DNA from 2 places in the Streptomyces sp. NPDC090442 genome. Region 2 is predicted to be linked to the other one. Evidence: riboswitches for the same ligand, from Rfam matches in the RefSeq annotation. Region 2 holds a riboswitch; the other holds the start of a gene.
The links. Region 2 has a riboswitch for magnesium ahead of ACIQU6_RS19905 (NRAMP family divalent metal transporter). Riboswitches for the same ligand answer to the same signal wherever they lie in the genome.
Positions count from the first base shown of each region.

Region 1: it holds a riboswitch for magnesium, as region 2 does, so the genes downstream of both, mgtE (magnesium transporter) here and ACIQU6_RS19905 (NRAMP family divalent metal transporter) in region 2, are expected to answer to the same signal.

Region 1 is NZ_JBIVXW010000061.1:5,341-20,658, forward strand. It holds gene ACIQU6_RS32810 (hypothetical protein) at 1-383, opposite strand, end outside; gene ACIQU6_RS32815 (hypothetical protein) at 514-639, shown strand; gene ACIQU6_RS32820 (hypothetical protein) at 657-1,109, opposite strand; gene ACIQU6_RS32825 (hypothetical protein) at 1,691-2,536, shown strand; gene ACIQU6_RS32830 (hypothetical protein) at 2,605-2,931, shown strand; gene ACIQU6_RS32835 (hypothetical protein) at 3,830-4,465, shown strand; gene ACIQU6_RS32840 (hypothetical protein) at 4,561-4,779, opposite strand; gene ACIQU6_RS32845 (ISAs1 family transposase) at 4,823-5,482, opposite strand; gene ACIQU6_RS32850 (transposase family protein) at 5,483-5,644, opposite strand; gene mgtE (magnesium transporter) at 6,256-7,632, opposite strand; M-box (ykoK) riboswitch at 7,967-8,135, opposite strand; gene ACIQU6_RS32860 (carbohydrate-binding protein) at 8,585-8,758, shown strand; partial or broken gene ACIQU6_RS32865 (transposase) at 8,825-9,025, opposite strand; gene ACIQU6_RS32870 (DUF2277 family protein) at 9,639-9,869, shown strand; gene ACIQU6_RS32875 (FadR/GntR family transcriptional regulator) at 10,103-10,807, shown strand; gene ACIQU6_RS32880 (alpha/beta hydrolase family esterase) at 11,013-11,894, shown strand; gene ACIQU6_RS32885 (TetR/AcrR family transcriptional regulator) at 12,035-12,646, shown strand; gene ACIQU6_RS32890 (DMT family transporter) at 12,643-13,689, shown strand; gene ACIQU6_RS32895 (endonuclease/exonuclease/phosphatase family protein) at 13,864-14,814, opposite strand; gene ACIQU6_RS32900 (flavin reductase family protein) at 15,222-15,318, opposite strand, start outside.
Region 2 is NZ_JBIVXW010000026.1:106,229-121,546, reverse strand. It holds gene ACIQU6_RS19910 (hypothetical protein) at 1-37, opposite strand, end outside; gene ACIQU6_RS19905 (NRAMP family divalent metal transporter) at 143-1,795, opposite strand; M-box (ykoK) riboswitch at 2,107-2,280, opposite strand; gene ACIQU6_RS19900 (aldehyde dehydrogenase family protein) at 2,549-3,619, opposite strand; gene ACIQU6_RS19895 (GNAT family N-acetyltransferase) at 3,793-6,591, opposite strand; gene ACIQU6_RS19890 (zinc-binding dehydrogenase) at 6,777-7,697, opposite strand; gene ACIQU6_RS19885 (TetR/AcrR family transcriptional regulator) at 7,817-8,398, shown strand; gene ACIQU6_RS19880 (TetR/AcrR family transcriptional regulator) at 8,462-9,154, opposite strand; gene abc-f (ribosomal protection-like ABC-F family protein) at 9,310-10,944, shown strand; gene ACIQU6_RS19870 (CatB-related O-acetyltransferase) at 11,013-11,663, shown strand; gene ACIQU6_RS19865 (GNAT family N-acetyltransferase) at 11,830-12,291, opposite strand; gene ACIQU6_RS19860 (TetR/AcrR family transcriptional regulator) at 12,989-13,567, opposite strand; gene ACIQU6_RS19855 (anthrone oxygenase family protein) at 13,657-14,103, shown strand; gene ACIQU6_RS19850 (hypothetical protein) at 14,583-15,318, shown strand, end outside.

The DNA of each region.
Region 1 (15,318 bases), on a different contig from region 2:
TAGTCCGCGTAGAGGCGGGTGTACTGCCGGGAGACCCAGCCCCATCGGCCCGCGTTGGGGCCGGCGGTGACCTTGCCGTACAACCACCGGTCACCGGAGGACGTGCAGGTGATCCGCATCGCGGAGCTGGTGGCGTTGAGGTTCCCGAGCGAGGAGTAGCCGGTGCCGGGCCCGGTGCGGAGGTTGAGGCCGTTGACCGTGGGCATCCCGATCGCCGTGGGGTAGCGGTGGTTGTCGAGGTTGTCGTTGGGCACGGTGAAGTGGACGCAGGCACCGCTGCCGACGGCGGAGGCCGGGCCGGCCACGGCCACGGCGCCCCCGGTGAGCAGGCCCGTCGCCAGCGTTGCGGTAGCAGCGTTGCGAAGAAGACGTCGCGCATTCATTGAGGTGTCCTCACGAAGGGAAGGTGGTGGGTGTGACGGCGGTGCGTGCCGCATGGAGAGAGGTGCTGTGCACGTGCGTCAGGCGTTGAAGGAGCCCCGTGGCACGTGGAGTTGACGAGGTCGGCGTCAGGTGACCGTGGCCGTCCTGCGCAGGTTCCAGGACCGTGCCGGCAAGCCGTCGTCGGTGATGTCGACGTTGACGGTGGCGTCCGCGTACCAGTTGGCGGACTTCGTGGCGAACGAGACCGAGCCGTAGTCGGTCGAAGTGAACGGCTACGCTCCGTCGTTACGACTGTTGATCTCCGTGTGCAGGTCCTGGACGTCGCACACGTAGTTGCAGGTACCGATCGACTTCGACCCGTGGTGCGCCTTCACATAGAAGGAGAAGTCGCTGAACCTCTTGCCGCCAATCCACCAGGCGTCGCCGGTCCACTCCACCCGGCCGAGCCAGGCACGGTAGTGGCGGTAGCCACCCCACGAGCCGGTGTACCGGGCGCAGATGCTGGCGCTGACGGTGACGTCGGGCTTGCCGGGGAGGTTGAAGGACTTGGTGGTGACGCGACAGGTGGTGGGGCTGGCGGCCTGGGCCGGCGCCGCGGTGGCGAAGCCGGCCAGGGCCACGGAGGCGCCGAGGGCGGATGCCGCCGCGGCGCGGTGCAGTACCCGGCGTCGGCCGGCCGGCGGCTGGGAAGTGGGTGATGGTGAGCTGTGTCGTCGAGGTGACACGTCTGGGCTCCCTTCGAGCGAGGCTCGGGAGCAGGCCAGATCTCGCGCCTGAGGAGTCATGACAACTCCGTAGCGGAAGGTCTATCCTGTCCCCGGCGTGGTCGCACACGCTTTGAGCGCCTCGGGTCGGTTTTCTGGTTTCCGTCCTGGTAGTGCGTCTGTGTTTGCGGTGGCCGCCCTGTCGCAAGGGCGGCCAACCGCCGTCGCGGTATCGAGCTACGACTCGCCGTGGGCCACTTTCTGGTTGGCCACGTGCCCCCTTCAGCGCGCAGTGCCGTTTCGAGCAAACGCACGGAGCATTCAGCGATGAGTCGCACGGGCGGTTTTCCCGACCGCGGAGTGAAGCATTGCTGATCGGCTTCACTCATTAAAGGGGGATGAAATTGCAGGTAGTTCGAGCGCTCCCAATAGACGCCTCACCCGGCGTTATCCCGGGCGGAAGGCGGGCTCGGGGAGCAAACGATTCCGAGGCGTTGGGAAATCTCCTGCGCAAGGGGCGAGAAGCAATCAGCCCCGCCAGTCTGGGATTTGAGCGCGGTGACCCGCGCGGGCTGAAGGTCCCGGGCCTGTCTCAGGCCCACATGGACCTACTCCTGGGCGATGACCCCGTCACGCGCCGCAGCCCGGGCACCTACGGGCGCTTGGAACGCGGGCTGCTGGACAACCCTTCGGCTGACTACCTGCGGGGCGTAGCGCGCATCCTGCGGTTCAGCCCACAGGAATGGGGCAGTCTGTTCAGCTTCGCTCGCGGCGAGGAACCTCCATTCCCGTTGTACGCCGAAGCCGCAATTGCCGTATCCGGCCTTGGCATCCTCAGCGACGAGACATCCATCGCAATCGAGTACCTCGCAGATTTCGCCGGGAACATCCTCGACTACAACGCGAATTTCGTCGGCCTGTTCACCGACCAACGCGTCCCGGTGAACATCCACTACTACATGCTGTTCGACGAGCACGCGCGCAATGACCTGCTTCCCGACTGGGAGCAGACCTGGGGGCCGACAACGGTGACGGCCTTACGCTCCGCCCTCGCCCGCCACCCGCACAACCCGCCGCTCAGAAAATTGAGCAAGCTGGCGCGGGAAGATGCCCGGACCCGGACCCTGCTGGCGACCATCCGCACGGGCGCCGCGGGTGACGGTACGGATGAACGAGAGCTGTGCCACCCGGAGTTGGGCAAGGGCTGGGTCCAAGTGAGTGAGCCACTGCGGACCTCCGGCGCCGAGGTGTCTCGGCACACCTGGACGTTCCGCACACAGGAGCAGCCACCGAAGCCGACTCTCCTGCCCTTGGGAGTTAGGGACTTGGACCCGTCCGGGTTCTTCACGATCGCGGAGCGAAGGGCGTCGCGCTGTGCGCCTGTGATCAGCCTGCCGCTGAACGGCACTGCCAAGCCCGGCCCGCCCGAGCCCACCGGCCAGCGGTGACAACAATCCGCCACGGTCGCGGACCGGTGGCCCTGGCCCAACGCCCCATCGCAGGGAGGACAGGCACCATGGATCACGAAACGTTGACCTTCGTCCACGAACTGTGCGAGCGCTGCGGATTCCTGAGCATGCCGGCTCGCGAGTATACGGACTCGGAATTGGCCAGGCCCCGCCTGTGCCCTGCCGGATGCGGGCAACGACTCGGTGTGGTCGGCATACTCTCCCGGCAGGCGACGCCAGAGGACCGGACCTACATCGCCTTCTACAACGTCCTGGCCGCCACCGATTGGGGTCCGACCGCCGACGACTTAGACCTGCTGCTATGCGCGTCCGACTGGGAGTGGCTACCCACGGACCCCACCAATCCTCATTGTGATGACCCCAATGACACCTGACCAGGATCGGCCACGCCGACAAACACCAGCACGAGGCGAGCGCGATCACCTCGAAGACAGCTTCAGCGACGCCGCGCACGAGATGGTCATGCTCGATCTCAGGCCAGACTTCCACGGTTTCCGAGGCGAGATCGATGGCAAGGTCGTGTGCGTAGTAACACCTCGGGTGCTGCACGACGCGACAGAGCGGCACATCATGACTGAGCTGGTCAAGCGCCAAGGAGGAAACTGCTCAGCGTGCCGCAACTGCCGCATAGGCAGGCAGAGTTAGTGGTTCTCACGGGTGCACGGCAGAACGAGGCAGGCACGCCCCTGGCCACCAAGGAGTTTTCGGGAGAGAGCAGGGCCGTGTCCGACAGGTCGTGTAACCGGGATGCGCAATTCCACCACCGGTCGGTCAGCTTCCTGGGACTATGTCGGCTGAACGCTGATACCAACCCAGGAGGTTCGTGTCGTCTGACGGAGATTCCCACGAGAGACGGGGTGGAGCTGGCGGTCTCCGATCAGTCGCATCTGGCGGCACTGCGGGACTGGTTGAGCGGTCAGCCCGGGGTCGATGTGGCGGTGGTCTCCGGGACACCGGGGCCGGGCGAACTCGGTGAAGTGCAGACGAAGTGGGAATCGAACTGCTCGGATAGTGGTCGTAGTCCTTCCCTGCGGCCCACAGCGTCGGGGTCAGCGAGGGCAGGATGCCCCCGCTGCCGGGTGATTCGGCCGTGAGTTGCGGTGGGATGTTGGCGACGGAGAACTTGATAGCCGCACCCGGCACCCCTCGATCGGTGAAGCGAGCGGTGCCGACGTCATCCATAGTCCACACCAGCGTGTAGGAACCGGGCGCCATCGGGGCGATCGCGGCGTCGAGCGTCACGCTCTCACCCGGCCTGACGTCGCGGGGCCCTTGTTCTACGTCGGCTACGCCCTGCTGATCGGCATCTCCGCCACGGTCACGCTCGCAGCCAACGACCAGGTCCAGGGCCTGATCACCCAGGGCGTCCAGGCACTGGCGGGAGTCCTGCTCCCTTCGGCAACCGTCTTCCTCGTCCTGCTGTGCAACGACCGGTCGGTGCTGGGCCCATGGGTGAACACCACCAAGCAGAACATCGTCGCGGGCGTGATCGTCTGGACGCTGGTGCTTCTCTCACTGGCACTGACCGCGGCCACCTTCTTCCCGAACCTGACCACAACGCAGTTGGAGGCCGGTTTCGCGCTCGGCGCGGCCGTCGGCGGTCTCGGCGGGACCCTCGTTGCCCTGCGGTCGCGGCATGCGGCTAAAGTCGCCGCCGCGGAAGTAGCCGCCTGGCTGCACGCCATGGACGAGGACGATCCAGCCGTACCCGAACCCCTGAGCAAGGCAGAACGCAAGGCGTTGCTGGAGGCCGACCGCATGGCGTGGCGCACCCCCGCACTGTCCGCCCTGGAGAAACCGAAGTTCTCCCCCCTGCGCCGGGCCGGACTGCTCACGCTGCGCGGCTACCTGGTCATTGCAGTCGGTTTGGTCGTCGTCAAAATTGTTCAGCTGGCCGCAGGGCACTGACGGTCAGCCTGTCGCCGCCACTTCGTGGGGCGGTCCGGCACGAATCCCTGTTGTCCCGTCCCACGCCATCTTGTCGCTGTCCCAGGTGCCGCTGGTTACGGGGCGATGCCGAGGAGGTTGAGGGGGCGGGTGAACGGTTCGTAGGACATCTTGCGGAGGCCGGCTGCGATGTTGGTGTGGCCGTTCTTGCGGAGCTTGTTGATCGCGAGGTTGCGCAGGGTGGCCATGTTCTCCGGGCCGTAGCCGGTGCTGACTTGGGAGCGGTCCTCGTCGAAGGTGACATCTCGGATGAAGCGCAGCCGGTTCTCGATCACCCACTGTGATCCACGAGCGGGCGATCTTCTCTGGTGACGCCTGTCAGCTGGTGAGATCAGTGATCACGTAGACGGTTTCGCGAGTCCGCTTCCCGGTCTTCAGGCTGGTGCGATGCCGGGTGATCCTCGCGACCTGCGCTGCGTGCGGGAAGTCCAGGTCATCGACGGTGAGCACCTGAATTACCCGGGTTTCCTTGCGGCCGTGGCCCTGGCTGCGGTCGTAGAACTTCGCGGTCGCCCGCTCCCAGGGCAGGGTGCAAAGCCGCTCGTGCAACGCTGGCCGGTTCTTCTTCACCGTGAACGCGTAGTGCGCCTTCTTCACCTCGACGAGAAAGACAGCATGGTCACGCTGTGTGTGCAAGGCGTCGGCGGCCGCCACGGTCCCGACCAGGTCGAAGGGATCCAACAGGGCCGCGAAGCAGGTGATTTCATTCGTCTTGCCCGGCACCCGCAGTTGGGCGACGGTCTGCCCGTCGCTGGTCATCGCGGTGAGCAGATGCGCGGCCGGGCTCTGACCATGGCGGGAACCGCGGGCGCTCTTGCCGTCCGCGGCCACCGACTCCGCCCCGACCGGAACCTCGCCGCTCAGGTCCGCCAGGCCTCCCGAGCAGACGGTGCAGACGATCCGCCGGATCGTCGATCTACTCGGCGCGATCCGTACGTTCAGCGACATCAGCAGGCGTGCACCGAGCCGGGCCAACATCTACTGCGGGGCACTGCGGGCCCACTGCCCGATCGCCGCGTACGACCGCGCGCCCGCCACCACGGCGGACGCAGCGATCAGCAGCACCGCCGCGAACGGGTGACGTACGCCCCGGCGATGGCGCGGGGCCGGGAGCCTGACCAGCCGCTCCGCCAACGGCACCTCCGAACACCCCGCCAGCGATGGACTTCACGAGACAGACGCGCCGACGTCGCGAGCCAGGCGGTGTACGCAGCCGTGCTCGCGGAACCGGCGCAGGGCCGGCACCGCCTGCGGGAACGGCCCCGGTGCCCGAGATCGCTTCGGCGAACCGGTCCGGCGGCCGACGGCCGGGAGGCGCTCCCTCACGTGGCACGGACGTCGAGCGTGGCGCCACAGGCGGCCAACGCGAGCCCTGGTTCAGCGCACGATCTTGTGAGAGAGACCAGCCCTCTCAGAGACTTCGTCCTTTGTGGGCCCGGTAGGAGAACCGGGGAGCGCCCACGGCATCCAGCACGGCCGGCCCGACCTCGACGGTCGGCTCTTGGGACGAGCCGCTTCCCGAATCCACCGCGACGACCCCATGCTGACCTCACCGCCCACAGTTGCGAAGTCCGCGGCGCCATCGGAGCCGAACTCGACGACCGTCCACGCAAAACGCTTGGCCGGGAAACCCCTGCCAAGCGTCAAGCTAAGCTACCGGAACTGGCCGGCTGATCAGATATATGGCAACGACCCATGAATTCTCCTCTCTTGACCGATGGGCCTTGCGTGTCCGCGTCTCACGGCTCCGCTCAGGCGAGGAGATGGCCGAGGAACATGTAGGCGAAGCCGAAGTAGACGAACACACCGATCAGGTCCATGACCGAGGTGATCAGCGGTGCGCTGAGCGTCGCGGGGTCCGTGCCGATGCGACGTGCGACGAAAGGAAGAAGGCTGCCGATCAGGGCGCCCAGCACAGTGCACGTGAACATGCTCAGGCCGACGGTGGTGAGAACTCCGATGCTGAGGCCGCCCTTGGCGAAGTAGGCGAGGACGACCTCCAATACGGCGATGACCACTCCGAGCCCCAGGGCAACACCAATTTCTCTTCGCACGACGAGCCAGATGTCCCGCCACCGCACACGAAGTTGACCCAGCGCCATGGAACGGAGAACGAGAGTGGCGGTCTGGCTTCCGGTGTTGCCGCCCATATCAACGATGGGGGCGATGAAGGCGGCCAGGATGATGACCTCTTCGAGCATTTCCTCCTGAGCCGCGACGAAGGTGCTGGTGACCAGGCCGAACACGGTGAGGATGGCAAGCCAGAACACACGGACGCCGAAGATCCGGCGCAGTGGCGACGCGCACAGATCGAGGTCGGGCCCGCCCGGGGCGGAGGTGCCGCCGTAACGGGCGAGTTGGGCGGCGTCCTGCTCGTGGTCGATGTCCATGGCATCGTCCACGGTGACAATGCCGATCATGCGGTGGTCCCGGTTGATCACGGGAACAGCCAGCAGATCGTAGCGACGGACGGACTCGACGACCTTCTCGTCAGGGTCGTCGGCGCGCACGGTGACGGGGCCGCGGTGTATCAGCTCGTCGACCGAGGCGTTGTCGGCGGCCAGGACCAGGTCACGCAGGGAGACGGAGCCACGCAGACGGCCCGCGTCGTCGAGGACGTAGACCGCGTAGATCGTCTCCTTGTCCGGCGCGGTGGTACGGATCGTGCGCAGGGCCTCGGCCACGGTCATGCCCGCGGCGACGGTGGCGTACTGCGAGGTGGCGGCCGCGCCTGCGGTGCCCTCCGGGTAGCACGCGAGGCGCAGTATGTCATCGCGCTCGGCCTGGGCCAGGGACCGCAGCAACCGGCGCTGGCGTTCCGGGCTGAGTCGGTTATACAGGTCGGCCCGCTCGTCGGAGGGCAGCGCGGAAACCAGTGACACCACCGCGGTCTCGGGCATCGCGGCCAGGACGGCGTCCTGCTGCGCGTCCGGAAGCTCGACGAACAGACGAGCCTGGTCCTTGGCCGGAGCCGGCGTCAGGACGGCGGCCAGCCGCTGCGGTGAGCTGTCGCAGAGGACGTCGGCGATGTCGGCCGGCGGCGCACTGCGCATCAGCCTTGTGAACGCGTCGCCGTCCGGCCGGTCCAACAGGGCACGGGCGTAGAAGAATATGTCCTTACGATTCATGGGAAAACCTCTTCGGAGTTATCCGCAGGGCGCGCCGAGCGAAAATTGGGCATGCTCGGTGAACACCCGTAGGTGAGCGTCCTATTTGTGGCAGCGCAAGCGCCGGGAAGTATTCAGTCGGACCCCGGACAGCCCGGAAGGACCGCGGAGAACGGGTGTGACCGAGCAGTGATCAGCAGCCAGCGGAAGGTGACGACGTACTGACGCATGACGAATCACCGCTCCGAGAACCGGCGGAGTCTTTTCGCATCGTCGTCACCTCCTGCTGCTCAAGGCGCACGGGGGCGCCGTGGGAACACGCACAGAGGCAAGGAGAAGGCGCTCACAAAGAGCCCCGGCACCTCTCTCGACAGAGCTTTAGCACTGCACGGCGTGCCCGCCTCGCGGGAGCCACTTGGGCTCAACCCTTAGTCCGGGAAGAGCTGTCCTGAACCGGGGCGTCTTTCGACGTTTAGGGTCAGTGGCCTATGTCCGTGCAGACGCCTCACCTAACGAGGTGCATGCGTCAGAGACCCTACAAACCCTGCCGGGAAAAGGTCAACCCTGAGTCAAGATCTGCTGGGAATTCTCAAAATGATGATCTTCGAGGTGACGGGATTGCTCAGGGGTTGTTGATCCGAGGGCTCCGGGCCGGCTCCATCGAAGCCATGGGGTGCCGGTTCTCGACATCGGTAAGGAGCTTTCGGTGGCGATCGAACCGCTCTCCCGAAAGTGATGGCCGCCACGGCATCGCGGACGGAAACGGCATCCGAACCGGCCGGTGTTCCGGGGCATCCTGTCGTAGCGGTGAAGCCGACGCTGCGCACCATGTGGCGCACCCGAGGACGGATCACAAGGTACGGGTTGTACGGGGACGCGACCTTCTCTTGTCCAGAGGAGTAGCTTGTCGACGTAACGCCATGCAAGGATCTTCGGCGGTCGGCGGGATGTCGGGCTCGTGAGGGGCGATCTCATGGCGGAAGTCGCGAAGTCGGCGCCTTTATGGGGCGTTGGCCGCTCGTACTCCAAGGGGGACGTAGTGGTCTACCAAGGGAAGCAATACGTCTGCGTTGACGCGCACAGGTCAGTCGCTCATTGGATACCCGGGACCGTTCCCACGCTCTGGGCTGAGGGCGCTCGCCAATAGCCCATCGCCCCCCGGTGCAGTGGTCGACGTTGCGTGCAGCGGAGTACGTCCGGCTCAACTCCGGCACTAGGAGTTGTCTTCAAATGTCACGCCCACATCAGGAGTTGAGGCGAGGGTGACGGCTGCTTGGAAGGACTCGGCGGTTTTGTCGTAGCGGGTGGCGATGCCGCGCCATTGCTTCAAGCGGTTGAAGCAGCGTTCGACGATGTTGCGCTGTTTGTAGAGTTGCTTGTCGAAGGTGGGTGGGCGTCCGCCGTGGCTGCCCCGCCGAAGAAGCGCCCGGCCCGGTCCGCATACACGGACAAGACCACGGGACCGCCGCACCGCACCACCCCTGCCGCCGGATGCCACGCGCACTCGGCGGTGCGGCAGCCGCACCAGGCCGCACTGCGCGGCCCACCGTCCTTGCGCAGGTGGGCCAGGTGCATGTTGACGTGCGCGACCGCGGCCCTGCGCCCCTCAACAGCACTGGCACAGCGCACGTCCGCGCAGGCCGAGCGAGAACACGTGAGGCGCACCACGCCGGCGGAGGGACGGCCATCGGGATCCAACCGCACCATCCACACACGCGCCGCGACGCGCTCCTGCCGCGTGCCGGCCCCCACCGTCATGTCCGCTCCCAGCGTTACGTGATCCGTCGTCCCAGGCAGCTCTCATCATCGGGGATACCCACCCAATCGCCGACGACCGCCATGCAGCGACGGGCCAGTTGGGCTCAAGCGTTCCAGTCGGCTCGACCAGACGGGAAACTGGGAAACGATTGGGAAAACGATCACGCAAACCTCTGCGACGTACTACATGAAGACGCAGTGAACTACCCGAACATGCATGCTGCGACGCAGGTCAGATGATGGTCACCGCTCCAACCTGCTATACGGCGTTGATCCGCAGTATCCGGACCCTCCGCCCGCCCGTTACGCCGGAAGCCAGCGACGAGGACATCCGCGCCGCGGCCTTGCAGTACGTCCGCAAGGTCTCCGGATTCCGCGCACCGGCGGCCCACAACCGTGAGGTGTTCGACCACGCCGTCGACGCCGTCGCGGCAGCCACCCAGGAGCTCCTCAACGGCCTCCAGGTCCGCGGCACCTCCTCGTCGACCCGTCGGCCCTAGGGTCGGCCCGGCACGTCATGCGGGCCGGCGCGTCGCCTTCGCCGCGTGCCCCGCTCGCCTCAACAGCGCGCCGCAGGCCGGGGCATGGCGCGAGGACGCGTCAGGAGCCGCGGCCGGCCCACCCCACCGGGTAGCCGTCCCCTGGCCTCGACTCCTCTTGCCCGAAGTCCGTCCCCGCCGCTGCCGCAATTGATATGGTCAATTGGTCAATTGCGTTGGCGGGAGGGCGAGTTATGCCATCCGGCACGGCGGACAGCAAGGCCCAGACGCAGTCGCCGCCAGGCGGCCTCTCCGAGCGTCTGGCCGCCGGCTTGCTCGACCTGATCGCGGAGCGGGGGCTCGTGCCTGGTGACAGCCTGCCGACCGTGCGGGCCCTGGCCGACCAGTTCGGCGTGACCCCACCGACCCTCCGAGAAGCCCTCCGCAGGCTCCAGGCGACCGACGCCGTCCAACTCCGGCACGGCTCCGGCACCTTCGTCGGCCCCGGCGTGCGCCGGACACTGATGCTCAATCCGAACTCCATGCCCCTCCACGACGAGCAGATCCTCCACCTGGTCGAGGCACGGCTCTCGATCGAACCAGGCATCGCCGCGCTCGCCGCCCAGCACCGCACCGACGACCAGTTGGCGCGACTGGAGATCGCCGTGGAGATCGCCACACGGTCACGCGTGCCCCGGACCGGCCCGCGCAACTTCCATCGCGAACTGGCCGGTTGCTCCGGCAATCCCATGCTGTTCGAAGTCGTCGACTCGCTGCTCGCGGCACGAAACCGAGAACAGCGGTCCCTGCGGCGGCTCATCCAGGACCGGCCCCGCGACCGCGACCAACACCGGGCGATCTTCGAGGCGGTGCGGGACCGGAATCCCACCACCGCCGAAGAACTCACCAGACAGCACCTGCGCGAACTGCGCGACAACACCGCGGCGCTCCCGCGTTGAGCGCGACGCGACAAGAGCCATCCCATCGAGCGCGATCCGAGAGAGACGAGCACTCATGCGACATCGCTTGCGACAGGGCACGCGTCGGCACCCGCACCGTCGATCGGCGAACTGTCTGGCCGTCGGGCTCGCCGCCGCGCTGGCGACAGGTCCACTGACGGCGTGTTCAACCGCTCACACCACAGTCGCTGCGACCACCACAACCATGGCCACGACCGCGGGCCGCTCCGCCTCGGCCGGGCCGACCAACGGCGGGTCGGCATGTACGAGCGCCCCGAACTCCTCCACCACGCGCACCATGAACGTCGGCGGGCAGACCCGTACGTTCATCGAGCACGTGCCGGCCAACTCCTCGCCCCGGACGAAGAAGCCCGCGATCATCGCCTTCCACGGGCGCGGCGAGACCGACAGCCGCTTCGCGGCGTATTCGCAGCTCGACGACGCCGACGCCATCGTGCTCTACGCCCAGGGCCTCAACGGCAAGGGGGGAAAGCCGTCTTGGGAGGCCAGTCCCTACATCGGTGCCTGGGCGCACGACTACGAGTTCGCCACTGCCTTGGTGCGTTGGCTGGCGAAGTCACCGTGCGTCGACACCACCCGTATCGGCATGACGGGCAAGTCGGACGGTGCCGGGTTCGCCGCGTCGGCGGCATGCCGCATCAGTGGAGTCGCGGCGGTCGCGACCATCTCCGCGGCGTTCTACCAGGACTACAACCACTGCACCGCCGGCGGGCGCCCCCTCCCGTCCCTCAACATGCACGGCACCGCGGACCCGGTCATCCCCTACGACGGAAAACCGGCCCGCAGACTGTTCTCCACCGATGACTGGATCCAACTGTGGCGCGAGCGCGACCACTGCACGGGACCGGCCACCGATCGGAAGCTCGCGCCCGATGTCGTCCAGACCACGTGGTCGAGCTGCGCCAGCGGGAACACCGTCGTCAACTACCGCATCATCGACGGCGGACACACCTGGCCGGGCGCCACCAAGCCCAGCGGTCCCGGCGGCACGACCCACTCGATCAACGCCGCGCGGACCATGATGGCCTTCTTCACCGCTCACCCCCTCCCGCGTACCCGTCCATGACCAGGCAGGCGTGCCCGCGACGAGGCGGCGGCCCGGCATCCTTGCCGGTCACCGGCCGCGCCGGCGGGAGCCGTCGCACTGGCAGCACCTCGGCGCTATATTAGGTAGACCTGTCTACCTAATATAGAAGGTGAGGCTCGATGAGCGAAGCGGGCACCGCGGCCACACAACCGTCCGGCAGGCGGCGCGGAGCCGCGCGCGAGCGGCTGCTCGCCGCCGCGGCACGCCGCTTCTACGCCGACGGTGTGGCCGCCACAGGCATCGACACCATCACCGCCGAGGCCGGCGTGGCGAAGATGAGCCTCTACAACAACTTCTCCTCCAAGGCCGACCTGGTGCGGGCCTACCTCGACGAGCGGCACGAGGAATGGTTGGGCCTCTACCGTCGGCGCCTGGAAGAGGCCAAGGACCCCCGCGGTGGTGTCCTGGCCGTCTTCGACGCGTACGCCGACCACGCCGCCTTCGCCTACGAGCACGGCTTCCGCGGGTGCGGCCTGCTCAACGCGGCGGCCGAACTGCCGGCCGGCGACGAGGGACGAACCCTCGTCCGCCGGCACAAGGAGGATGTCGAGTCCCTGCTCGCCAGTCACGTCGAAGAGCTGCTGCCTGGCCGGCGGGCGGAGGCCCGCAAGGTGGCGGAGCACCTGGCGTTCCTGTTGGAAGGCGCGATGGCCCGGGCCGGACTGGAAGGCGCGGGCACCCGCCTGGAACATGCCCGGACCATGGCGGCCGACCTGCTGGACCGACTGTGAGACGGCCCGCCGGAGACTCCACCGGCTCGGTGGGCACGGGATCGGTGTGCGTACTCCTGGCGTCCGTGTTGTGGGGCACCACAGGCACCGCCGCAACCTTGGCCCCGGGCGTGGGACCGCTCGCGATCGGGGCCGTCGCCATGGGGCTGGGCGGCCTGCTCCAAGCCCTCGTGGCCGCCCCGCGCATCGCCCGGGAAGCGCCCGGGCTCCGGGCCCAACGCGGTGTGGTGCTGCTCGGCGCACTGGCGGTCGGCGCCTACCCCCTCGCGTTCTACACCTCCATGCACCTGGCCGGGGTCGCCGCCGGGACCGTGGTGTCGATCGGCTCGGCCCCGCTCGCCTCCGCCGTGATCGAACGCGTCGTGGACGGGCGCCGCCTGACGCGCCGTTGGATGACGGGCGCCGCCCTGGGGCTGACCGGGACGGTGCTGCTGTGCGCGGCCGAAGCCGCCGACCCGCACTCCGTACCCGGCGCCCACTCCACAGCGGCGACCGCACTCGGCATCGGACTCGGCCTGATCGCCGGCTCCACCTACGCCCTCTACTCCTGGGCCGCCCACCGCCTGATCAGCCGCGGCGTCACCTCCGGCGCGTCCATGGGTGCCGTCTTCGGACTGGGCGGAGTCCTGCTCCTGCCCGTACTCCTGGCCACCGGCGCCCCGCTCCTCGGCTCCTGGGCGAACACCGCCGTCGGCGCGTACCTGGCCCTGGTGCCGATGTTCATCGGCTACGTCCTGTTCGGCTGGGGCCTGGCACACATCCCGGCCAGCACCGCAACCACCCTCTCCCTGCTCGAACCCGCCGTCGCGGCCGTCCTCGCCGTCCTGGTCGTCGGCGAACACCTGCCCCCGTTGGGCTGGGCCGGCATCGCCCTGGTCGTCGGCTGCCTCGCCGTACTCACCACACCGACGCCGGCGCCGAGACCGAGACTGAGCCCGAGACCGATGCCGGCCCGCGCCAGTTCGGCAGCCAGGCAAGGGGCGGCGCCGGACTCCGGTGCCGCCTCCGATGCCGGAGCGCAACTCGACCGCACTCCGAGCTGACCGTTCACGCCCCATGTTCGGTGAGACACGCGCCTGTTGCAGCGCTTCCGGCCCTCGTACCGGATTGCCAGCCGGCCAACCCACCAGGCAGTTCTGCAGCCGGGGCACACTCGCTGCCGCCGCGGTCACGGGATGTCGAGCAAGAACTCCCGCGCCTGGCCGCACCGGTGCGCCTCACCACTCGACCACCGCCTGGACCGGCAGGTGATCGCTGGGGAACTGCCCTCTCATGGCATACGTGTTGATCGCCGCGCGCCGCGTGCGCACTGCCGGCGAGGTGAGGATCCAGTCGACCCGATCTCCGCCCGGCACCAGCGGGTGGTATCCGTGGAAGGTTCCGTACTGGGCGCTCCGTTCGCCTGCCGCGTCCCAGCTGTCGACGAGTCGCCCGCCCCCGAGCATGGCCTCGTACACGGGATTCTTGTGCGCCGCGACATTGAAGTCTCCGGTCACGATCCGCGGCAGCGCGGGATTCAGCTTGCCCATGCGGTCATTGATCAGCGCTGCCGAGCGCTCCCGCGAATACTGCACGGCGTGATCGAGGTGGGTGTTCAGTGCGTAGAACTCTCCGGAGCCCCACGCGCTCCCTCCGCCTTCCCCTCCCCCACTCCGCACGGATTCGGCACTCGCCCCGCCCCGGACTTCGCGTCTCCCCAGATCCCGGAACCGCACCCAAGTCGCCATCCGGATCACGGTGTTGCCCCAGGTCTTCGACCCGATCAGGTACGGCGTGTCGGAAAGCCAGAAATGGTCGTACTCGACGGGGGCGAGGCGTCGGACGTCGTAGAAGATCGCCGCGAATTCGTCCCGACTTCCGCCGGCCCGCCCGGTTCCGATCCAGGCGTAGTGCGGCCCGAGGTCGGTCGCGATGTCCTGCAACTGCCCGTAGAGCCCTTCCTGCGTGCCGAGCAGGTGCGGCGCCTCCTGACGGAGCAGTTGTCGCATCGCGGGCCTGCGCTCGCCCCAGGAATTCGGGCGAGTGTCCGATGCGTACCGCAGGTTGAACGTCATCACCCGGAGCGGGCGCCGGCCGTCGTCGGGCTCGGCGGTGGCGTATTCGTCCGCGGCGGCCGCGGGGGCCGTCGCCGCGGCGGCCACCGCTCCGACGACCGCGGTGGTGGCCACCCCGCGCAGTACGCGGCGTCGACTCAATGCCTTTCCGAAAGGCTGCCCGAATTCCCGTTCGCCGTCTTCCCCGGAGCCTGTCGAGCGCTCCGCGGAATCGGAATCCGCGCGGGCGAGGGAGACCGCGTCGCCCCGAAGTGCATCATTCGTCGGTGACGGGAGAAGACCGGGAGACGTTCCCCGGCCGCATACCGTCATTCCAGCACCGAAACCGTCCACACGTCACTCCCGACACCGACTGCGAGCTCTCGACATTCGACACCCGTCAACTGTCGATCAACCGCCGTCGTTTTTCTCCGCGTTGGGAAACCGTCACGGACCAGGCTCCCGTAACTTGTCGAGCTCCGGAAGCCCCCTCAAATGAACTGGCGCCAAACCCTCACTCGCTCGCCCGCGCTCAGCACCGGCTAACGGTCGGCCGCAGGGCCCCGCCAGTCCTCATGCCGAATGCGGGCGAGGTCGCGCACGCCGCTGACCGTCCCCCATTCGTTCTTGCCCAGTCGC
Region 2 (15,318 bases):
GTGCGGTGAGTTTGGTGAGCTGCGGGAGAAGGCGCATGGCTGCCCTCCCTTCTCCGTGCGGGGTGATGGGGGGGGTGGCGGCGGGCGGGGAGGTCCGCCGCCACCCCCGGTAGGGGAATGGTCAAGTGCCGACGCGTGCCGGTCAGTTGCCGAGGGCGACCTGGACGATCTTGATGACGACGAGGATCATCGCGATCAGCAGGTAGGTGCGCAGGGCTCCCATGCCGAGCTTGCGGCCGGTGGACATGGTGGGGCGGGTCAGCGTCGCGAGCGGCGGCATCCGCCAGGATGCGCGGCCGGTGCGGTCGATGGGGTCTTCCTTGGTGGCGGTGCGCCGGCGGGTGAAGGCGTAGCCGGCGGCGAGTACCCCGGCGACGCCGCAGCCGGCCATGATGTCGAGGATCGTGCCCGCGCTGATGTCGGGGAAGAGCACCGAGGCGGTCAGGATGATCGACAGCGAAACCAGGATGCCGACGACCGCGGCGGTGAAGGCGTTGGTCTTGGGCCCGTTGACCCACGGTCCGAGGACCTGCTTGTCGTTGCAGAGCAGCAGCAGGAAGACCGTGGCGGAGGGCAGGAGCACGCCGGCGAGGGTCTGCACGCCCTGGGTGAGCAGGCCGAGGGGGGAGCCGGGGATCAGCACGATGGTGGCGGCCGCGGCGACCAGGCCGGCGTAGACGGCGTAGAAGCCCTTGGCTCCCTTGATGCCGCGGTGCAGGGAGTGCTTCATCCCGAACACGTCGCCGATGGCGTAGGCGGTGGACAGGGAGACGGCGAAGGCGCCGATGATCGCCGCGTCCAGCAGGGCGATGGCGAAGAGCACTCCGGCGACCTTGCCGGCCTTGGCCTCGATGCCGGTGATCAGGCCCGCGGTGTCGGTGAAGTTGCCGAAGCCCTTGGTGCCGGCGAAGGCGGTAGCGACCAGGCCCATCATGGCGGCGGCGCCGACGATCACGATGGCGATGCCGATCCACAGGTCGGCCTTCTCGTACTTCATGAAGCGCGGGGTGATGCGCTTGTCGATGACGTAGGACTGCTGGAAGAAGAGCTGCCAGGGGGCGACGGTGGTGCCGACGATGCCGATGATCAGCAGCATCACGGTGGCCAGCTCGCCGTTGCCGCCGGGGATGGTGGGAATGACGAAGTCGTGCGCCATCTGCGAGGTCTTGGGGTGGAGCATGAAGTAGAGCGGGACCAGGAGCAGCGACCCGATGCACAGGGCGACGGCGATCCGCTCGAAGCGGCGGAAGGAGCCGGTGAAGGCGGAGGCGATGATGATGGCGGCGGCCAGGATCACCGAGCCGGTCTTGGGCAGGCCCAGGTAGTCGGCGGCCATGGTGATGCCGATGAACTCCGTGACCAGGGTCAGCGCGTTGAGCAGGAACAGGTCGATGACGGAGAAGGCGCCCCAGAACTTGCCGAACCGCTCCAGGATCAGGCGCGCGTGGCCGACCCCGGTGACGGCGCCGAGTCGCAGCACCATCTCCTGGTTGACGTAGAGGACGGGAACGAGCAGGAGCAGGGTCCACAGCAGGCTGGTGCCGTAGTTCTGGCCGGCCTGGCCGTAGGTGGCGAAGGCGCCGGCGTCGTTGTCGCCGACCATCACGATCAGGCCGGGGCCGACTATCGCGAGCAGCGTCTTGAGTTTGGCGGAGAGCCCCAGGCGCGGGGCGGTGTCGTCGACCCTGATGGTGCCGAGCGCACCGCGGATGTCACCGATGTGGGCGTCGTCGAGCACCGCGCTGGACTGCGGCGGAGTCGATGGCGTGGCAGTGGTGGTGGTCAGGTTGGTCATGGAAGTCTCCCGTCCCCCAACGGGGGAGGTTTGGGGCACGCGGCAACGATCCCCCTGCGAACGCGCAGCACAGCGCCCCGGCACGGCAGGTGGCCGCACGGGTGCGTGGGGGGAGGGTGCCTATATCGAGCAGGAGGTTGTTACTGCGTACCGGAGGTCGAAGAAGACATCGGAGAAGACATACGCATATGGGGCCGACTGTGGCCCGGACTACTGCAATGGCCGTCCATGGTGTCTCTCGCCTCCTTCCGGCCGGGGCGCACGCGGGCGCCAAACGGACACGGCAAAGAGCAGGCCGGTCCACGATGACCGGCTCACCCCAACTCGTCAGAGCTTTGGCACTCCACGGCGTAATCCCCGTACGGGGGAAGCCACTTGGGGTCACCCCTTAGGTCGGGGAGACCTGTCCTGAACCTGGGCGTCTCTCGACGTCGTGGGGTCAGTGGCCTGTGTCCGCGAAGACGCCTCACCGAACGAGGTGCCTCTGTTTCTTCTCTTCGAACGGCTGAAATCCTACCCCCGTACTTGCATGGATACGCAACTCTTTGACTCAACCTTGACCGGCGCCGCGCGGTCTGACTGGCGGAGGTGGGCGGACGAGTCGCCATGCCTGGGAGTTGTGGTGGGACGGGCGCGCGTGCCTGGACTGCCTGGCCGGCGATGCTCAGCTCAACTACTCCTGGGGGAAGACTGGTTGACGCGCAGTCGGCGACCGGGAGAGCACGTCGTGGTCAAGCGGGTTGCCCGAGTCCTTCACGTTGCGGGAGCAGGGGCTCCGGGGTCGTCGTCGGGCTCCCCCGGCCAGTGCCGCACGCCGCGGAGCACGTCCAGGAACGCCCGTTCCGCGGGGGACAGCAGGCGGTCGCGGCGGTGGACGAGGCTGATCGGGCGGGGGCGCGGGGTCGGGGTGACGGGCAGCGCGGTGAGGGTGCCGGCGCGCAGTTCGTGGACGACGGCGTGTTCGGAGATCAGCGCCAGGCCCACGCCGGCCGCGACGCACTGTTTGACCGCCTCCGGGCCCCAGGTATCCGCACGCGGGACGGCGCCCAACTCCCGGTCGGCCAGCACGCGTTCCTGAAGCGCACGGGTCTGTGGACCCGGTTCGCGGAGCAGGAGGCGGGCGCCGGCGGCGGCCGGGTCGTCCGGCGCCACGGCGGTGCGGCCGGTCAGCGGGTGGTCGGGGCGGCGATCAGGACCAGGCGCTCGTCGAGGACGGACTCCACGGCCAGGCGGTCGCCGAGCGGGGTGCCGGCCACCACGGCGATGCCGATGCCGCCGCGCGCTCGCGGTGTGGATGGCGGTGCCGACGGCGAGCGAGCCGGTGAAGCTGATGCCGGCGACCTGGGGGTGTGCGACCAGCGCGGCGCCGGCTGTGGCGTCCCCCTGGACGAGGTTGAGCACGCCGTCGGGGACCCCGGCCCGTTGCGCCGCGTCGGTCAACAGTGCGGCGGTCAGCGGGGTCAGTGGGGACGGCTTGAGGACCGCGGTGCAGCCGGAGGGCAGTGCCGGGGCGACCTTCCAGACCGGGATGGCGAGCGGGAGGTTCCGGGGCGAGACCAGTCCGACGACGCCGAGCGGGCGGCGGAAGGTGTAGGCGAAGGTGCGTTCCTCCTCGACGGGTGCGGTGACCCCGCCCAGCAGCCGGGCCCGGCCGGCGGTGAACTCCAGTACCGCGCGGATCCGCGCCACCTCGCCCCGGGCCTCGGCCCGCAGCTTGCCCTGCTCGCGGACGACGGCGTCGGTGAACTCGTCCTCACGGTCGGCGAGTTGGCGGCGAGGGCGGTGAGGTGGGCGGCCCGTCGGATCGGGCCCAGCGCCCGCCACCCGGGCAGCGCGGCGGCCGCGGCGGCCGCGGCGGCCGCCGCCCGGTCCGCGTCCGCGCCGTCGGACTCGGCGAACTCCCCCGGATGCCCGCGCAGCTGATACACGCCTGTTCCACCAATCGATGCGCCAACTTCCGTCCTGCCGGCGGGCGTTCCGGGACGCGCCGTCGGCCTTCACGGCAGGCGGCGCAGATAGGGGTCGGTCGGCCGGCGCGGTAGGAGGCGGATGCGCGCGTCGACGACGGTGCTGCCGTCGGGGCGGGCGATGACCGGGGTGCACGTGGCCTGGGCCAGTTCGGGGAGGTCGTCGGCCAGCTGGGAGAGGCGGGCCAACAGGTCCTTGAGGGAGGCCAGATCGGCCGGTGGGGCGCCGCGGTGACCGAAGAGGAGTGGGGCGCAGCGGGGCGTGGTGAGTAGATCGTGGACGTCGTTGTCGGTGAGGGGGGCGAGGCGGGCGGCGTGGCCGGTGAGCGGTTCGCCGGTGGTGCCGCCGGGGCCGAAGACGACCAGGGCGCCGAAGACCTCGTCCTGGACGACGCCGGCGAGGAGTTCGGTGCCGCGTTCCGCCATCGGTCGGACCAGCGCGCCGGTCATGGCCGTGCCGAGGCGGGCGGCCAGGGCGCGGAAGGCGGTCCGCACGGCGTGCCGGCCGCGGAGGTCGAGGAACACGCCGCCCCGCTCGGCCCTGTGGACGAGGTCGGGTCCCTCGGCCTTGAGTGCCACCGTGCCGGAGCGACTGGCCAGTCGGGCGGCGGCGTCGACGGCCTCCTCCTCGGTGGTGACGTATGCCTGTGGGAGACGGGGGATGCCGTAGCAGTCCAGGAGTCGGGCGGTCTGGCGGGCGTCCAGCCAGCCGCCGGCCGGGGCCTCGGCGAGGAACTCGGCGACCAGGGCACGGGCTCCCACGGCATCGGTGTCGGCCGACTCCACCAGGCAGCCTGGCGGGCGGGCAAGCCAACGGGCGCGCGCCACGGCATGGCGCAGCGCGCGGGCCGCCGACCGCGCCTCGCCGTACGAGGGGACGGCCCGCCCGTCGTCCGCGTGCAGCAGTCGGACGCGTTCGGGCTGGTCGGGGCGGACGGCGAGGATCGGGCAGCGACCGCCGGAAGGCATGACGGCGGCGGAGGTGAGTGCGGTGGTCGGGTCGGTGTCCACCGCGGCGGTCAGGGCGGTGGGGACCAGGGCGACCAGGATGGCGTCCACCGCTCCGGAGGCGGCGAGGCGGTCCAGGCATCGGCGCAGCGCCGCCGCGGTCACGGACGGCATGGTGTCGATCGGGTTTCCGGCGCTGGCGCCCGCCGGCAGGTCGCCGAGCATTTCCTCCGTGAGGGCCAACGGCAGTTCCGCTACGTCGAGTTCGGCGTCGGCGCAGGCGTCGGCGGCCAGTACGTCGACCCCGGCCGCGTTGGAGATCACGGCGATGCGCGGACCGTTGGGTAAGGGTTGGGAGTGCAACAGGGCCGCGGTGTCGAGGAGTTCGCCGAGGGTGTCGGTGGCGGTGATGCCGGCCTGTCGGAACAGCGCGCGCCGGGTCGTGGGCGGGACGGCCGGCGCTGCGATGTGGGAGGCGGCGGCCCGGCGGCCGGCCGTCGAACGTCCCGCGTCGACGGTGAGCACCGGCAGCCGCCGGGTGACGCGCTGTGCGGTACGGGAGAAGGCGCGGGGGTTGCCGAACGACTCCAGGTGCAGCAGGGCCAGTTCGGTCCGGCCGTCGCACTCCCACCACTGGAGGAGGTCGTTGCCGCTGACGTCCCGCTCGTCGCCGAGCGAGACGAAGCTGGAGACGCCGATGCCCAGGCGGGAGAGTCCGTCCAGGAGGACGGTCCCGACGCCGCCCGACTGGACGGCGATGCCGGCCGCGCCGGGCAGCGGTCGGTCCACGGCGACGGTCGCGTCCAGGCTGACGTCGGGTTCGGTGTTGGCGATGCCCAGGCAGTTGGGACCCGCCATCCGCATGCCCCACCGTCGGCAGGCCGCCGTCAACTCCGCGGTGCGGACGACGTCGAGGCCGGCGGTCACCACCGCCAGGGCCTTCACTCCGGCCCGGCCGCACTGTTCGGCGACCCGCGGGACGGCCGCGGCCGGCACCGCCAGGACGGCGAGGTCCGGCGGGTGCGGAAGGTCACCGACGGACGCGAACGCCGGGATGTGCAGGACGGTGCGGGCGTGCGGGTTGACCGGGTGGAGGAGTCCGCGGAAGTGGCCCTCGCGCAGGTGGTGCAGGACGGCCCGACCTGCGGAACCGGGCTCGGTGCCGGCACCGATGACGGCGACCGAACGGGGCCGCAGCAGCGGACGCAGGCTCGCGGTGCCGGCGGTGCGGCCCCGCAGGTCCACGGCACAGCGGTACTTCTCGTCCGGTTCGAGGCGGATGACACCGTGCACGGTGGTGTCCTCGTACCGCCGGGTGACGTGCAGGCCGAGGTGGGCCAGGATGCGGTGGATGGGGTGGTTGTCGGCGAGCACGTCGGCGGTGAAGGCGGTGACGCCGTTCTCCCGGGCGGTGTGCACGAGGTGTTCCAGCAGCAGGGTCCCCACGCCCCGGCGGTGGAAGTCGTCGGCGACGGCCAGGGAGATCTCGGCGGTGGTCGAGGTGAGCGTGGTGGTCGTCCGGGCCGTCTCGACGGTGGTCGGGGCGACCCCCGCGGCGGCCGGGGCGCTCTCCTCCGAGATCGGCGCATCGCCGGTCTCGTACTCGGCGACGCCGACCAGTCGGTCGCCGTGCAGGGCGACGAGGGTGCGGTGTCCGGGGCCGCCGCGGGTGCAGAGCCGGTCCGCGGCCCGTTCGCCGGAGCGTCGGCTGACCATGAAGAACCGGTTGCGCAGGCTGTCCGCGGACATCTCGCCGTAGAGGCGCAGCACTTGCTCGCGGTCCGCCGGGTCCGCCGGCCGCAGTCGGACCGTGCTGCCGTCGGCGAGCAGCGCGCAGACCGTCGCACACACGGTGCGAACGGCGGTGGCCGTGTCCGTCATGGTGCCTTCCCCTCCCCGCGACCCACTGTTCCGTCGCCACGAACTGCGACGTCTTCAGCGTGCGGGCCCCGGCCCGGGCGGCGTCAGGGGCCGTCCGACCCCAACTCCGTCCGGTCGGCCGGGGTCCGCCTGCCGCCGGCCCGCCCGGCCGTAGCTCGTCACCGACGCGGCCGCGCAGCCACGGGTCAGGAAGCGGCCTCCGCCCCCACGTCGAGGACCACCTTGCCCGCAACGCGCCGGTCCAGCAGCGTGTGCGCGGCCTCGGCGATGCGCTCCCAGGAGTCGCGCCGGTCGACCTCCGGGGAGAGCCGGCCGTCCGCCACGAACCCCAACAGGGTGGCCAGGTCTGGCCCGACCTCATGGACGTCGCCGAACGTGCTGATCGTCTTGGCCGGTCCGACGAAGAACAGCGAGTACGGCGCGAACTCCGCCGGCTCGTCGGAGGCCCAGCCGATGGTCTGCACTCCCCCGCCCGGCGCGAGGAGTTCCCAGGCGGCGGCGAGTTGGGGGCCGCCGACGTTGTCGAGGATGAGGTCGACCGGCCGGTCGATGCCCTCCAGGCCGACCACCACCTCGTGGGCGCCCAGTTCGGCCAGGCCGTCAGCGCGTGCCGACGATCCCACCGAGGCGATGACATGGGCGCCGCCGAGGGCCGCCAGTTGGACCGCGTAACGGCCGACGCCGCCCGCCGCGCCGGTGATCAGTACCCGTCGACCCAGGATTGCACGGGAGCGCAGCGCGCGGAGTGCGGTGATGCCGGCCATCGGCAGCGCCGCCGCGTCGGCGAGGTCGACCTGGGCCGGGACTTCCGCCACGGCGGTGGTGTCGACGGCCATCCGCTGGGCCCATGCGCCGGCGCCGAACGCCGCGACTCTGGCCCCTGCGGACGGTCCGCTGCCGTCTGCCGCGGCCCGCACGACGACTCCGGCGGCGTCGTAGCCGTGGACGGTCCCGGCCGGACGACGTCCGGCGAACGCGACCTCGCCGCGGTTGAGGGAGATGTGTCGGACGTCGAGCACCAACTGGTGTGGTTCCGGCTGGGGTGCCGCGACCGACCCGAGGCGTAACGCCCCGGGAGCGTCGGGATCGACGACGAGTGCGCGCATGCTCATGAAGATGCCCTTCGATAGCCGTGCACCATCCGGACCGTCAGTCCGTTTGATGCACGGTAATATCCGGACTGACAGTCCGTCTAGTGCTTCTTCTCTCCAGCTGCGAGGTACAGATGACCGGAGAACGCACCCGCACCGAACGCGCCGATGCGACCCGCAACCGTCGCGCGGTACTCTGTGCGACCGAGCAGCTCCTGGCCGAAGGCGGCGGGGACCATGTGTCACTTGACCGCGTGGCCGCGCTCGCCGGGGTCGGGAAGGGCACCGTGTTCCGGCGCTTCGGCAGTCGTGCCGGCCTACTGCAGGCGCTGCTGGAAGAGCGGTCCCGCGAACTGCGCGAGGCCGTCACCAACGGGCCGCCGCCCCTGGGCCCCGGAGCGCCGACCCGCGAACGGCTGCTCACCTTCCTCGACGAGCTCGGCGCGATCGCCGAGGGCAACGCCACCCTGCTCTCCGCGCACGAACGGGCCTGCGCCGAGGACAAGTACGGCGATCCCAGCTACCAGTTCTGGCACCGCCATCTCAGCGCCCTGTTCGCGGGCGAACGCCCCGACCTCGACGCCGACTTCCTGGCCCACGCCCTACTCGCCGTCTTCGACGGCGACTTGATCCGCCGCCTGACACCGGCCGACGACCCGCGTCGCTTCACCCGCTCCCTCCAGCAGATGGCGTTGGCGCTGCTCGACCGCGGCTGAACGACAAGCTGCCCACCTCTCGACGGGTGATCCATGAGCGGTGCGCAGCCGCCGAAGTACCGCTCAGGCTCCGCCCGTTGACGGTGGCTTGATGAAGGCGCCGGCGGCTGCCGCGAGGGCGGCGGTTCTGGCCGCGCGGCCGGGGAGTTGCGGGTCGGGGGCCAGGCGGAGCAGCAGCAGTTGGTGGTAGGGCGGGGCGGTGGCGGCGAGGAGGAGTTGCCTGGCGTCGGTGTCGGGTGGGAGTTCGCCGCGTTGGACGGCCCGGGCGACGACGACCTCGCAGCGGGCGTACCGGTCCTCCCAGAGCCGCTGTTGGGCTTCGGCGGCCTTCTCGGAGCGGAAGGAGGCGGCGATCAGCGCGGTCACGACCGGCGGTTGGGCCGTGAGGGCGGTCTGGATCTCCTCGTTGAGCGCGGTCAGGTCTCCTTCCAGCGAGCCGGTGTCCGGTGGCTGCCAGTCGTCGTCGCCCGCCGCGTCGAGGACGTCGGCGAGCAGGCCGCCGACGTCTCCCCAGCGCCGGTAGACCGTTGTGCGGTGCACGCCGGCGCGGGCGGCGACGGTGTCCGTGGTGAGACCGTCATAGCCGTGTTCGCCGAGCTCCGCGAGGACCGCGTCGAGCACCTGCCTGCGGATACGGGCGGTGCGGCCCCCGGGGCGGCGCCGGGGCGGCGTCCGGGCGCCCTCTGGTTCCGACGCCCGTCCAGGGGTTGGTTGTTGGGGCGACTCGTGCGGTGATTCTTTGCCTGTGGGAGTCATCACTGGATTTCCGATTGCTCAGGGGGCGGTGCTGTGCCAACATCCTAAAGCAGCAGTTGTCGCACTAGGAGAGTGATCGATGTTCCTTCAAAGCGTTCGCCCGGCCACGCGGCCCTTGATGACCGCCTCGTTCTCGAATGCTTTGGAGTCCTTGTATGCCTACCCAGATCACCGCGCTCGCCGTCAGCAAGTCCTTCGACGGCAGGCCCGTTCTTGACTCGGTGACCTGCTCGCTCGCCGCGGGCGAACGGACCGGGATCATCGGCGAGAACGGATCGGGCAAGACCACCCTGCTGCGCCTGCTCGCCGGGCGTGAACGGCCCGATCAGGGCGAGGTCGTCGTCCAGGCCACCGGCGGCGTCGGCTATCTCGCCCAGGACGAACGGATGGTGCCGCAGGCGACCGTCCAGCAGGTCATCGACCGGGCGTTGAGCGATCTGCGCGCCGTCGAGGAGCGCATGCGCCGCCTGGAGGCCGCGATGGCCGACGGCGACGAGGCGGTCCTGACCGAGTACGGCGAGCTGATGACCGTCTTCGAACTGCGCGGCGGTTACGACGCCGACGCCCGCGTGGAACGCGCCCTGCACGGTCTCGGCCTGGGCCTGGTGGGCCGTGACCGTACCGTGGGCAGCCTGTCCGGCGGCGAACGCGTCAGGTTGCGGCTGGCGGCCGTCCTGGCGGCCGCACCGGAGGTGCTGCTGCTGGACGAGCCCACCAACCACCTCGACGACTCCGCCCTGCAGTGGCTGGAAGACCATCTGCGCACCCGGCGGGGCACCACGGTGGCGGTCTCCCATGACCGGGCCTTCCTGGAGCGGGTCGCCACCAGCCTGTTGGAGGTGGACGCCGATCGGCGCCGCGTCGTCCGGTACGGCAACGGCTACGCCGGCTACCTCGCCGAGAAGGCGGCGGCCCGGCAACGTTGGGCGCAGGCACACGACCAGTGGCGGGCCGACGTCGACCGGCTCCGCGAGACCGCGGCGACCACCGCCCGCCAAGTGGCCCCCGGCCGCCCGATGAAGGACGGCAACAAGATGGCCTACGACCGGGCGGGCGGCCGGGTGCAGCAGTCGCTGGCCAGTCGGGTGCGCAACGCCGAGGAACGGTTGCGCCGGCTTCTCGCCGACCCCGTTCCGCCCCCGCCGGAGCCGCTGCGCTTCACCCCCGTACTACGGGCCCGCCGCCTGGAGGGCGTCGTACTCGACGCCGCCGACCTCGCCGTCAGGGACCGGCTCGTCCGCACGAGCCTCACCGTCAAGGCGGGCGAGCGCCTGCTGATCACGGGGCCGAACGGCGCGGGCAAGAGCACCCTGCTCCGCGTCCTGGCCGGGGAGGTCGCCCCCGACGGCGGGAGCGTCGTTTGCCGCGGCAGGATCGGCTACCTCCCCCAGGAGCCGCGCCCCGGAAGACCGGAGGAGACCGTGCTGGCCGCCTTCGCCCGCGGCCGGACCACCGGAGTCGAGGCCGGGGGGACCGACGAGCACGCCGAACGGCTGCTGTCCCTGGGCCTGTTCGACCGCGAGCAACTCACCGTTCCCGTCGGCCGGTTGTCCACCGGGCAGTTGCAACGCCTGGCCCTGGCGCGCCTGCTCAGCGAGCCGGCGGACGCCCTGTTGCTCGACGAACCCACCAACCATCTGTCGCCCGCCCTCGTCGAGGACTTGGAAACCGCACTGGACGGGTACGACGGCGCCCTCGTCATCGTCAGCCACGATCGACGGCTGCGACGGCGCTGGCGGGGCGACCGCCTGGACATACCGGCGACCGAGACGTCCACCACCGAGCGCTGAGCCCTCCGGCCCCGCAGACATCCCTCAGTCAGACACCCCAGCGCCCTTCCGAGAGAAAGCCATCCTTGATGCCGCCTGTTCCCGCCGACCCCACCGTGCTGCACCCGATGCCCGGCCAGCCGCGCGTGGTGCTGCTCAAACCGCTGGTCACCTCACCGCTGATCGAGGTCGGTGACTTCTCCTACTACGACGACCCCGACGATCCGACCGCCTTCGAGACCCGCAACGTGCTGTACCACTACGGGCCGGAGAAGTTGGTCATCGGAAAGTTCTGCGCGCTGGGCGAGGGCGTGCGGTTCATCATGAACGGCGCCAACCACCGCATGGACGGCCCCTCCACGTTCCCCTTCCCCATCATGGGCGGCTCCTGGGCCGAGCACTTCGACCTCGTCTCCGGCCTGGAAGGGCGGGGCGACACCGTGGTGGGCCATGATGTCTGGTTCGGTTACCGGTCCATGGTGATGCCGGGCGTCCGCATCGGCCACGGGGCGATCATCGCCTCCGGCGCCGTGGTCGTCGACGACGTCCCCGACTACGGCATCGTCGGCGGCAACCCCGCCCGCCTCATTCGCCGCCGCTACAGCGACCCCGACATCGAGCGCCTCCGGGCCCTCGCCTGGTGGGACTGGCCGCTCCAGCACCTCACCGCACACGTCCGCACCATCATGTCCGGCAGCATCGACGACTTGGAGGCCGCGGCGGCCGAACTGACGGAATAGGCGGCATAGATGAACGAGACGCGAGAATCAACGCAAGGTCCACCGTCCCACTCCCCCGACCCGCCCCCGCGCAGAATCGAGCCGCCGTCAGCATGCCTGCATCGCCCACCCCCACCCCCATCCCGTTCGCCGACGCCGAACTCAACCTCAGCATCGGTGCGGGGTATCAGGTGACGGCCAGGCGATAGACCTGCCGTGAGCCGCCTTCCGGGCCGGGGTCGGCGGCCTCGGCCGGACTGAAGCCGAGGCGCTCGTAGAAGACGCGGGCGCCGCTGGCGGTCGCGCCCGGATGGTCGGCTCCGAAGGTGATCACCTCAATGTGGCCCGGTACCGAGACGAACCGACGTAGCGCGTCCGCGACCAAGGCCCGGCCAACGCCCCCTCCGCGCGTCTCCTCCGAGACGACGAGCCAATCGACGTGGTAGGTCGGGGCGTTGCCACCGAACAACAGGCCACCGACGACATCCGACCCCGATACGGCGACGAGCGCCGTGGACCGGCGTAGGTGGCTGTCCACGGCGCGGTGGAATCCCGGGTCCTCGACCATCGGGCCGAACCAGTGCTCGACCTGGGCGGCCAGGTCAAGAAGGCCGGGGAGGTCCTGCTCGCGCGCGAGTCTGACGATCACTCGGGCAGTCTCGCAGACATGGCGCGCCTCGTCACCGTCACGTCATGGAACACGTGGATCGGCCACCCGGTAGCCCGCTCGCGACGGGCCGCCCACGACGTCGAGCACGCCCCGGGCGACCTCGGCAAGTCGGGCGGGGGTGGCGGGGCGGGGGCCAGGCGATCGGCCAACGCCGGGTCGTGGTCGCGCAGTTCGCGCAGTTCGCGCAGGTCGCGCAGTTCGCGCAGCAGCCATTTCCCGGCGCCCTGCCAGTGCCGACCGGACAGCAGGGCCGACTGCGCCGCCCAGTACCTCCACCGACCGCCCTTCCCACGTCAACGAGTGGCGGTAAGGGTTCTGGCGCGGCCCGGTCGCCACGAGCATGTCCAAGTCGGAGGTCGGGGTGCGCCGTTCGGTGAGCACGCTGCCGCCCACGGCCACGGTGAGCGCGTCGCCGAAGAGGTGCCGGGCGAGCCCGCGAGCGGCCGCGACGGGTTCCCTCCGCGTCATCCCCCCCGAATTCCCCAGAGAGTGCGCCGGATTCCTCCTGCTCCGGCTTGCCACGGTCGGGCCACGACAAGCGGGCAAGCAGGCATACAGCCGACGCGGCCTGGGGGATCTGACGGCTGCGCGGCGTGGGCGTGAGTGAGCGGAGGGCATGCCGCGGGCAGGCAGCGGGACTTGAGGCCCCCGGCTGCGTGCCCGTCGGGACGGTGCGTCAGAGCATGGCGAGCCGGTCCACCAGCAGTTCGGTCCTCCGCTCGGTCTCCTCCGGTGGCAGCCGTCCCGCCCGGGTCAGGGTCGCCATCCCGTGCAGGGCCGCCCAGAACACCTCGGTGAACAGCCCCGGTTGGACGCCCGCCCCGGCGACCTCCCCGAGGCTCTCCAGCAGGGCGGCGAAGGCGTCCTTCAGGGGTTCCGGGGTGTCCTCCTGCGCGAAGGCCAGGCCGCCGTCGAGTCGGAACATCGCGTCGTAGACCGCCGGGTTGTGTGCGGCGAAGTCGAGGTAGGCGCGGGCGAGGGTGGTGACCCGGGCGCGCGGGCCGTCCGCGGTGCGGGCCGCGGCCCGCACCGCTGCGGCCATCTCGGCGGCGCCTTCGAGGGCGACGGCGCCGACGATCTCGCGCTTGCCGCGGAAGTGGCTGTAGAGGACGGGCTGGCTGTACTCGATGCGCTCGGCGAGCCGGCGGGTGGTGACCGCGTCCCAGCCCTGCTGCTCGGCGAGTTCGCGGGCCGTCGCCACGATGAGGCGCTCGCGCTCCGCCCGTTCGCGCTCCTTGCGTTCCTGTACCGACATGAGTCGATTCTAGCACCGCTAGACATACAAGCGACGGCAGTACTAGCGTTGACATGCCAGCTATCAGCGCTAGGTCCCGAGGGGTCATCATGCTCAACGCACTTCAGGTCCTCACCACCGTGGTCGTCGGCGTGATGGTGGGGGTGGAGTTCTCGGTCGCCTTCGTCGTGAACCGGATCCTGGACGCCCTCCCGGAGGACAGTGGTCAACTCGGCCGCGCTCACGGGGGCCGGCTGCTCGGCGCCGTGATGCCGGTCTGGTACGTCACCTCGCTCGTCCTCGTCGCGGTCTGGGCCGTCGCCGGATGGCACCACCACGGCACCGGCCTCATCGTCACCGCCGCCGCACTGCTGATCCTCAGCGTGATCATGTCGGTCCTGCTGCTCGTCCCGATCAACAACCGGAACAAGACCTGGACCCCCGACAACCGGCCCGCCGACTGGAAGCAGCAGATGAAGCGCTGGGAGCGCTTCCACCACGCTCGCGTCGCCGTCATCATCGCCGCCTTCGCCCTGCTGGTCGCCGCCCTCACCTGACCCCGCGGACCGGCACCGCGCCGGCGGCGCACCATCCGGATGCGGGCCGTACTCGCCGGTCGGCAGGTACGCCTCGACCAACCCCCCTTCCGCATCGGGCAGTTGCGCAGGTGTCGGCACGACGAGCCGCCGGGTCGAAGATCAACGCGAGGGGGGGAACCCGCTCGTTGATCACGGCTCGGCACGCGCTCGTGCAGCCAGCCAGGCAGTGCCTGGGCCGGCTTTCGTCGCGGCCCATGGCGCCGGGAGCCAGCCCGGTGCGGGTGAGACCAGTCACATCCGTCTCGGCGCTCCTACCCGCGGTAGTAGTGCCCAACTCGCGGCCGGTCCCCGCGGAACCTCCGAGAAACCCATGCCGCCGTCGGCGCTCACTACGGTCGCGGGTCGTAGCGGGGTTCGTTGTCACCGGCTGGGGACGCGCTAACAATGTGCGATGTCGTGCAGGACGGCTGCGGCATACCGCCGGTGTTCTCCTCGACATGAGTATGGGGGGATCTCGATCCGGCCCCGCCGCGGTCTCCGCTGCGTGGTCCGAGTGCACGGAAGAAGGTGTCCCCATTTCCAGCGTCGCCCTGCTCGCCCAGTCTTCGGCGGGCGCCGCGACGGCCGCACTGGCCGGCCGGACGATGGCCTTCCTGGACTACTTCGCCGGCGTCTTCACCCTGATCTCGCTGACCGCCGTGGTGGTGTGCGGACTGGTGGCCACCGACCGGCTGGTGCTCAGCCCCCGGCTCCGGGTGGCGATGCAGTCCGTGCATCGGGCGAGCGCCGTCGGGGCGCTCGGCTTCCTCGGTACCCATATCGCCGTCAAGGTCGTCGAGCGGCATACCGCCGCGCAGAACGCGGTGGTCCCGTTCACCGGTCGCGTCGCCCTCGCGGTGAGCCTGGGCACCCTCGCCGCCGATCTGCTCGTCCTGATCGCGGCCACCGGTGTGTTCCGTGGACGGTTCGCCGGTTGCCGCCGTCCGTGGCTGTGGCGGGTGCTGCATGCGACGGCGTATGCCTGTTGGCCGATCGCGTTGGTGCACGGGCTGACGGCGGGGCGCGCGGCGCACGTGTGGGTGCTGTGGGGTTACGGCCTGTGCGCGGCGCTGGTGGCGTTGGCGCTGTTGGTCCGCGGGCTTTCCTACCTGGGGCATCGTCGGTCTCTGAGTCGACGGCGGCGGGGCGCCAAGGCGTACCGGCCCGCTTCCGCCCGCCCAGCCGCGTTGGCTG